DNA from 4 places in the Gracilibacillus sp. JCM 18860 genome. Region 3 is predicted to be linked to each of the others. Evidence: riboswitches for the same ligand, from Rfam matches in the RefSeq annotation. Region 3 holds a riboswitch; each other region holds the start of a gene.
The links. A riboswitch is a leader RNA that binds a small molecule or an ion and turns the genes downstream of it on or off. The one in region 3 is predicted to bind S-adenosylmethionine.

Region 1 (2,199 bases), 640 kb from region 3:
GGAAGTTGGTATTCTTGATGATGAAGGAAATATCCTGGATAGTGGTGAAGTAGGACAATTAGCAGTAAAAACTCCTTGGCCAGGCTTGATGAAGGAGATATGGGGAAATAAAGATAAATTTCAATCGTATTTTCAATATGAAGGCTGGTATCTTTCTGGGGATTTGGCCTTACAGGATGAAGAAGGCTATGTCTTTTTTCAAGGTAGAAATGATGACATGATAAATTCTGCAGGGGAAAGAATTGGTCCATTTGAAGTAGAAAGTAAATTAATCGAGCATCCAGCTGTTGAAGAGGCTGGGGTTATTGGAAAGCCAGACGAATTACGTGGTGAATTAGTCAAGGCATTTATTACTTTACGTCAGGGCTTTACAGAGTCAGAGGAATTACTCGATGAGATTCGCTTATTTGTTCGCAAAAATCTTTCAGCACATGCTGCTCCTCGCGAAATAGAAGTAGTAGAAGAGCTACCAAAAACGAAAATTAGTGGAAAGATTTTGCGAAGACAATTGAAAGCACAAGAAATTCAAAAACAACAAACATGAAAAAAATAATACAACATACTCTTATTAAGAGCGGTGGAGGGAATGGCCCAATGAAGCCCAGCAACCTATAAACTCAATGTTTACAAGGTGCTAAATCCAGCAAACGTCAAAAGTTTGGAAGATAAGAGGGAAATAACTCTCTCTTGTTTTGATGAACAGGAGGGAGTTTTTTTCTTAAAGAAAAGCCGTCTTTAGGACATCGCCTCTAGGATTCGAAAGCGTCAAAGAAGCGTCCCTTTGACTAACGGACGGTCGCGTACCCTTTTGGGTTAAGGATAAGGAAAACCATTTACAATAGGAGGAGACAACATGACAGTAACCAAAATGAACTGGATCAAATTATTAGAGGAAGAGGCAAAACAAAAATTGACACCAACTGTGTTGGAATATTTAAATAGAAGTACGGAATCTACTTACGGTAATGAAGAAATAAAATTCAATAATCCGAAGAAAACGATCAATAAATTGCCTACAATACTATTAGGTGCAGTGGGAGCACAAACTTATTTCCATGAAGATGGTGAACTAGCGACAGCAAAAGCAGCAGCTGAAAAAAATATCCCTTTTATAGTAGGCATCAATTCATCCTACAGTGTGGAGGAAATTAGTGATGTATCCAATGAACATACATTATGGTTTTCCGCTAATCTATTACAAGACATTGATTTAACAAAGCACTTCGTCCAACGGGCAGAATTAGCAGGATATCAAGCCATTGTTATCCCATTATCAAATAATTCGGTTAATGGTATGGATTCGTGCGAAAAAGGTAATGGGAATTTTGTCGTAGATCCTATTTTTCATCGAAAAGCTTATGGAAAAGATAAAGAAGCTTTTCAACAGTTAATTCTTTCTGAATATAATACTTCGTCAGTCAATTGGGAGAAGATTAATTACCTTCAACAGTTCACGACATTACCTGTGTATCTCCAAGGTGATGTACAAGAACAAGACATTCGACAAGCCCTAAAATACCGTATTAGTGGAGTGATTTTGCCGAATGGGCTGAAGTTGAGGGCAATGAGAGATATAGTAGGAGAAGCATTTCATCTGATTGTGGAAACTGATGTTTATTCCAAGGAGGATATACAGTACTATTTGGCATCTGGCGCCGATGCAGTTTCTATTCAGAAGGCTTATATTTATGGGCTGAGTACAGATGGAATAAGTGGAGTTAAAAAGGTCATCGATCAATTGATATCATATTAGGAAGCAACTGAATCTGGGACAAAACTGAATAGAGAAGATGAGAATCTGAACGGTACTATGATTGAACGTAGTCAAAATACATATTTTTTTCTTTCTTATTGTCCCAGTTTCATATAACATTTGTCCTGCAATTGAGTAAAGTTAGTTGCTTATTTTGCAAGTCACACTCTCATTTTTGCAACTATCTCCATAATCTTGCAAGTCACACTCTCTTTTTTGCAACAAGCTCCATATTCTTGCAAGTGACGCTCACATTTTTGCAACAAGCTCCATATTCTTGCGAGTTACGCTCACATTTTTGCAACTAGCTCCATATTCTTGCAAGTTACGCTCACATTTTTGCAACAAGCTCCATATTCTTGCAAGTCACACTCTCATTTTTGCATCTCACTCTTTATTGCTATTAAATCACTTTCTGAATAATCTGACCACCATCTGTTCATAAT
Region 2 (2,199 bases), 640 kb from region 3:
TTCGTGTTCTTCTAGATATTCTGCTAATTCCTGAGCATTTCGATTATGTCTTTCCACTCTTAAATGAAGTGTTTCTAATCCTTGTAGTAACTGGAAGGCATTAAATGGGCTAAGTGCCGCACCGAAGTCTCTCAATAACTGGACACGCACTTTTGTGATAAATGCTAATGTTCCAAAGTCTATTGCATAACGAATTCCATTGTAGCTCGGATCTGGTTCAGTAAATTGAGGATATTTTTCTGAATTCCAGTTAAAACGACCTCCATCAACTATAATTCCGCCAATCGATGTACCGTGACCACCTATCCATTTTGTCGCAGAATGAACCACAATATCAGCACCTAATGTGATTGGTTTACAACCATAAGGTGTGGCAAATGTATTATCAACGATCAATGGTACACCTGCCTCATGAGCAATCTCTGAAACTTTTTCTACATCCAATACTTGAAGGCCTGGATTTCCGATAATCTCGCCATAAACTGCTTTCGTATTTTCATTGATGGCTTGACGGAAATTCTCAGGATCGGTTGGGTCTACAAATTTTACGTTGATTCCGTATCTTGGTAATGTTACAGCAAACAGATTATAGGTTCCGCCATACAAGTTCACACCTGCAACAATTTCGTCTCCCGCACTTGCTAGATTTAAGATCGATAGGGTGATGGCTGACATCCCCGAAGCTGTTGCAACTGCTGCAACGCCATCTTCTAAAAGGGCTAATCTTTTCTCAAAAACATCGACAGTTGGATTACCAATTCTTGAATAGATGTTTCCTGGTTCATCAAGTGCAAATAGTCTCTCTGCATGTTCTGTGTCATGGAAAACGAACGAAGTAGATTGATAGATAGGCACTGCTCTTGAACCTGTTGTTGGATCAGGCGCCTGACCACCGTGTAAATTTAAGGTCTCCGCATCATACGTTGAATTTTTAAAAGCTGTCATGTTAGTTTCCTCCTTGAATATTCCATTCATTTAATTAATATAAGTATAAAGAAAAGCCTTCTTCGACAAGAAGAAGGCTTTGGTTATCTACCAGCTGTCTCCCTCTTATCTATCAGGAATGTTTCCTGCAGGATTTAGCACCTTTTAAGCTGAAGCTTAATGGTTGCTGGGCGTCATCGGGCCAGTCCCTCTGCCTCTCTTGATAAGAGCTATTTAATTTTTATCGGATCAAAAAATCCTCTCTACATGGAGATAGAGAGGATTCAGTCTGAATAATTCGCTCTCTTATCTCTCCAAGCATGATCACTTAGTGGAATTGGCACCTTTATTAAGCCTTTGTGCTTAATGGTTGCCGAGGTTTCATAGGGCCAGTCCCTCCACCTCTCTTGATAAGATTTAATGTCAAATATTGTAATTCCGAGTGGATTACTTATATTTAATTTAGTTATTACATACTTTAGCATGGTAGACCACCACTGTCAACAAGTATTTATAAATTATTGAATATTTTTCTTTTAAGAGTATTCATGATTTATATCGACATGAAATAGCTTTTTTTTAATCCATTCATTTATGTTTTCAAAAAAATAGTCATCCTAGAAGGAGGTTTTATTATGACCAACTACAAAAAAAAGTTGCCATCGTAACAGGAGGTGAAAGTGGTATCGGACGAGAAACATGCTTGCAATTAGCCAAGAAAGGTGCACGCATTGCCGTTATTAATATTTCCGATGATAGAGAAACGCCTGCATCCATTTGATGCAGCCACTTCTCTATTTAAAATAAGCTAAAAGACCTTTGGTGATCCCTTCTGCTAAGTTATCTTGATAGTCCCTTGTTCGGATTGTGAGTAAGTCATGAGGATTCGTAATAAATCCCATTTCTAATAGGAGTGCTTTATTTTGATTGTTTCTTAGTACATAGAAATTACTACTTCGAACCCCTCGATCTCTCATTGTGACATGTTGAGATAAAGAGGACTGCATTTCATAGGCAAGCTCTTTACTATCTGGGCCAAAATAGTGTGTGCTAATTCCATTAGCAGAAACTATTGGACTTGCATTAAAATGTAGACTTATAAAAGCATGAGTCTGATAAGCATGACTTATTCTCAAGCGGGTGGCATGATCTACATAGCTATCATTACTTCTCGTTAATAATACCGTTGCACCTGCTTGACGGAGCTCACTTGCTATCTCAGAAAGCACCTCCATAATGACATCCTTTTCAAAGATACCCCCAAGTCCTATGGCT
Region 3 (2,199 bases):
TTAAATATTAGTAAAACTCGCATTCGCTCGTCTTTTAGCGAATGCGTTAGCTTTTCTTATACGTTGGACTTCAAAATTTTCGCTTCGTTGCTATAAATTTTAAGCTTTCCTAACGTATTTAAAAAACATCGCCCCTTTGGCTGGAGCGATGTTTTTTCTTTATCCCCAGATTTCTTTGGAGATATCTACAATATATTTTAATTTATTCCATTGTTGTTCTTCAGACAGCTCATTTCCATGGTGAGTGGAGGCAAAGCCACATTGTGGGCTAAGGCAAATTTGGTCAAGTGGTACAAATTCGGATGCCTCTTGAATTCTTCTTTTAATCTCTTCTTTATCCTCAAGCTCTCCATTTTTAGAAGTAAATACCCCTATAACAACCTTTGCCCCATTTCTCGGAATATGCTTTAATGCTTGGAAATCTCCGGAACGCTCATCATCATATTCAAGGAAAAATCCATCAACCTTTTCCTTGGCAAATAAAGTAGGAGCGATCAAATCATAGCTTCCCGAAAATGCCCAATCAGATCGGTAATTCCCACGACATAGATGTGTCGTAATTTGCATATCTTCAGGCTTCACCTCAAGCACACCATTTACTACCTTTAATGCAAGATCAATCAGGGATTGTCTATCTTGATCTGATTCAGCAAATGGTAGATTCGGAGACGATAAACCAGCAATATAAACATCGTCAAATTGTAAATATCTGATACCTACATCATAAAATGCTTTCACAGCATCCTGATATACCTTAATAATATCTTCTGCAAACTCGTCCCAGCTTGCATAGTACTCTTCTCCAATAATTCCAGTATTGAAGAACTGGTTAGGACTTGGAATGGTGAACTTCGGTACGGCTCTTCCGTCGATTTGTTTGATTAGGAATTTAGCATCCTCAATAAATGGGTGGTTTTCATTCCAAGAAACCTTGCCTGTTAAACGCACATTATACGCATCGGTTACTTGGTTAGCAAATTGATAGCCTTGCTCTGGCACATAGCCCTCTACCCCATTGATGTATTCCATAAAATCCGTATGCCACCATAGTCTCTGGAATTCCCCATCAGTTACAGCTGTTAAACCTACTTCAATCTGCTTATCGACGATTCTTTTCACTTCAGATCTTTGAATCTCTTTTAACTCGTCATAGGGAAGATTTCCTTTTCGGTATTTGGCGATTGCCTCATGTAAGGATGCTGGTCTTAATAAACTACCAACATGGTCGGCGCGAAATGGTGCTGTTTTTGTAATAGTTGTCATTTTTCTACCTCTCTCCATATGTATTTTAGAATCCCGAATCTTATCCTTCCAACGCGCAAAAAACCTCTTCTTAAAAATAAGAAGAGGTTTATACTTTTACTCACTGCTCTTCTTATCTTCTAGCGATCGCTACTGGAATTAGCACAGTACTTGGAATAGTCTGTTGCTGAGGCTTCAAAGGGCCAGTCCCTCCACCTCTCTGGATAAGAATCGTTATTTAATTGATATTATCAATGCTAACTTACCCTTTGGAAAAAGTCAACATTTTTTATGGAAATTTCTATTTTTGATTAAACCGATGAAAATACTAAGGTTATGGAAAAGGATGGGCAGATATTTTTCCATATGCTATATTAAAGAATAAGGTGGTGAACACATGACGGAGATCTTAATTGTAGAAGATGAAGAAAAATTAGCGCGAGTGTTAGAGCTCGAATTACAATATGAGGATTATCAAACAACGATTGCTCCTGACGGAAGAATAGCATTAGAACTATTGCAACAAAATAAATATGCACTAGTACTACTAGACATTATGCTTCCAAGTATGAGTGGATTGGAAGTACTTCGACGATTCCGAAAAATAGACCCATCTACCCCTGTTATTCTTTTAACCGCAAAGGATGAAGTGCATGACAAGGTATCAGGACTTGACCTTGGAGCAAATGATTATATTACCAAACCATTTCAATTAGAGGAACTTTTAGCAAGAATCCGTGCACAATTACGAAATCAAAAGCCTCGATCCACTTCCTTCGTCAGTATCGATGATTTAACAGTTGATAAAAATTCGAGAGATGTAAAACGCGGGGATTCCTTTATCGAGTTAACTCGAAGAGAATTCGACCTTCTCTGCTTTTTAGTCGAAAATAAAAACCAAGTATTTAGCCGTGATCAGTTGTTAGACAAGGTATGGGGATTTGATTATGTTGGCGA
Region 4 (2,199 bases), 520 kb from region 3:
CCTTTTTCTTGGTTGCCGATGATATCGCTTCATCGGCACTTTTTTTGCTTAGAAAGTGATGAATTATAACAGAAATAAAAAAACTTGGCTTTACGCCAAGTCGTTTAGTTTAGCTTTTTCATCAAAGATTATTAGTCTAATTCTGTTATTCTATCATTCACATTTATTCTAGGAATAGGGTTAACTTGTTTCGCTGGATAGCCGACTTGAAGTAAGCCAACTACTCGTTCATCATCCTTCAAGTCGATAAGTGCAGCTGTCTCCTCACAAAACGACAATTTACCAGTTTTCCAAAAAACACTTAATCCTTCCTCCCAAGCTAACAAACTGAAATTTTGAATAAGACAGCTAGCCGAAGCATAATCTTCTTCTCTCAGTTTTTCTTGAGGATGAAGCGTATTAATAACCATAATGATAAATGGAACGTTCATGATCTTTTGGTAGCCATTTTCGCCTATCTGCTCTAGCTCCTCACCAGAGGCATTCTTTGCTTTTTCTTTCGCTACCTCTCGATTGATTTCTGCTAATTTTTTCTTTGATTCGCCTGTTATAAATACAAAACGCCACGGCTCAGTCATTTTATGATTGGGCACCCAGACAGCTATACTTAATAAATCTTTCATTAGTTCCTTAGAAACAGGATTTTCTTTATAGTTTGAAATGGAGCGTCGCTCTTTTATAAGATTTTTTAAACTTGCCATCATCTAATCTCCTTTTTAATGAGAATCATTTTCAATGATACCATCATTCTTGTTATCAAACAAGTTGAATAACAATCTAGGAAAAAAATTCAATTTTTTATTAAAAATGACTTGAAAGTATTTTACTTATAATGTAATATAATGACAACAAAACTTCATAAAGCTTTACTCTTATCAAGAGAGGTGGAGGGACTGGCCCTGTGATACCTCAGCAACCGTCTTTATTAGACAAGGTGCTAATTCCAGCAAGCGCAACAACGCTTGAAAGATGAGGAACGTGAGATCTATTTATATAGAGTCTTCATCTTTCAAGGGATGAAGATTTTTTTGTTTTTCTGGGCCTTTTGTTCAAAAAACAGCAATTATAGTGGAGATTGCTTGTTTTTTATAAATGATTATGAAAAGAAAAGAGGTGAAAGAATGACATCATCACTCCTACAAGCTCTCAAAGAAAATATCCTCATAGCAGATGGTGCGATAGGTACTTTACTTTACGCACATGGGGTTGATCAATGCTTTGAAGCATATAATCTATCAAAACCAGAAGAGGTCCTCCAAGTTCATCAATCCTATATTGACGCTGGGGCAGATATCATCCAAACCAATACGTATGGAGCCAATTATATTAAGCTAGCAAGATTTGGCTTGGAGGAGGAAGTACACCAAATAAATACACGTGCTGTCCAATTAGCTAAACAAGCAGCAAAAAATGAAACATTTGTACTTGGGACGATTGGTGGAATTCGAGGAATTCAAAAGCTAGTCACATCCAAAAAAGACATCATAAGGAGCTTCAAGGAACAATTATTTAGCCTTCTATTAGAAGGTGTAGATGGCATCCTATTAGAAACTTATTATGACATCGACGAATTAACCGCTGTTCTAGAAATTGCAAGAAAAGAAACAGACCTCCCTATTATTACAAATGTATCGATGCATGAGCCTGGTATTTTAGAAAACGGTATGTCCTTAGCTGATGTATTAACACAGCTAGAAGTACTTGGTGCAGATGTCGTTGGGGTTAATTGTCGTTTAGGTCCACACCATATGATTGAGTCACTAGAAGCCGTACCATTACCTGAGCGAGCACACTTATCAGCATTTCCAAATGCTAGTCTACCAGCATATGAAAACGGCAAGCTTGTTTACAGCAAGCAAACAGATTATTTCAAACGATGTGCAAAGGAATTCCGAGATCAAGGAGTACGTCTTATCGGAGGGTGCTGTGGAACGACCCCAGAGCATATTAGGGCCTTAAAGGATGGTATTGAGGGACTAACACCTATTTTAGACAAAACCGTCCAGGTGAAAGAAGGACTGATCACACTCCCTTCTTCCCAAACTGTCCAGTCGAATCCGACATTGGTGGATAAAGCTAAGAAACAGCATACCGTTATTGTTGAATTAGATGCACCAAAGCATCTAGAAATTGATGAGTTTATTAAAGGGGCGAAAGCTCTGGAAGATGCAGGTGTGGATGCGATTACTTTAGCGGATA

Region 1: another riboswitch for S-adenosylmethionine. It lies ahead of ACZ5R4_RS20635 (alpha-hydroxy-acid oxidizing protein); the one in region 3 lies ahead of ACZ5R4_RS17925 (5-methyltetrahydropteroyltriglutamate--homocysteine S-methyltransferase).
Region 2: another riboswitch for S-adenosylmethionine. It lies ahead of ACZ5R4_RS20610 (PLP-dependent aspartate aminotransferase family protein); the one in region 3 lies ahead of ACZ5R4_RS17925 (5-methyltetrahydropteroyltriglutamate--homocysteine S-methyltransferase).
Region 4: another riboswitch for S-adenosylmethionine. It lies ahead of ACZ5R4_RS15695 (bifunctional homocysteine S-methyltransferase/methylenetetrahydrofolate reductase); the one in region 3 lies ahead of ACZ5R4_RS17925 (5-methyltetrahydropteroyltriglutamate--homocysteine S-methyltransferase).

What each region holds. Positions count from the first base shown of each region.
Region 1 covers NZ_AP043868.1:4,259,248-4,261,446, forward strand. The annotation lists gene acsA (acetate--CoA ligase) at 1-544, shown strand, start outside; SAM riboswitch class I at 563-672, shown strand; gene ACZ5R4_RS20635 (alpha-hydroxy-acid oxidizing protein) at 854-1,753, shown strand.
Region 2 covers NZ_AP043868.1:4,252,373-4,254,571, reverse strand. The annotation lists gene ACZ5R4_RS20610 (PLP-dependent aspartate aminotransferase family protein) at 1-945, opposite strand, end outside; SAM riboswitch class I at 1,048-1,154, opposite strand; SAM riboswitch class I at 1,228-1,341, opposite strand; gene ACZ5R4_RS20605 (SDR family NAD(P)-dependent oxidoreductase) at 1,511-1,705, shown strand; gene ACZ5R4_RS20600 (N-acetylmuramoyl-L-alanine amidase) at 1,719-2,199, opposite strand, start outside.
Region 3 covers NZ_AP043868.1:3,617,107-3,619,305, reverse strand. The annotation lists gene ACZ5R4_RS17925 (5-methyltetrahydropteroyltriglutamate--homocysteine S-methyltransferase) at 160-1,263, opposite strand; SAM riboswitch class I at 1,373-1,473, opposite strand; gene ACZ5R4_RS17920 (response regulator transcription factor) at 1,640-2,199, shown strand, end outside.
Region 4 covers NZ_AP043868.1:3,097,410-3,099,608, reverse strand. The annotation lists gene ACZ5R4_RS15700 (nitroreductase family protein) at 132-701, opposite strand; SAM riboswitch class I at 870-976, shown strand; gene ACZ5R4_RS15695 (bifunctional homocysteine S-methyltransferase/methylenetetrahydrofolate reductase) at 1,122-2,199, shown strand, end outside.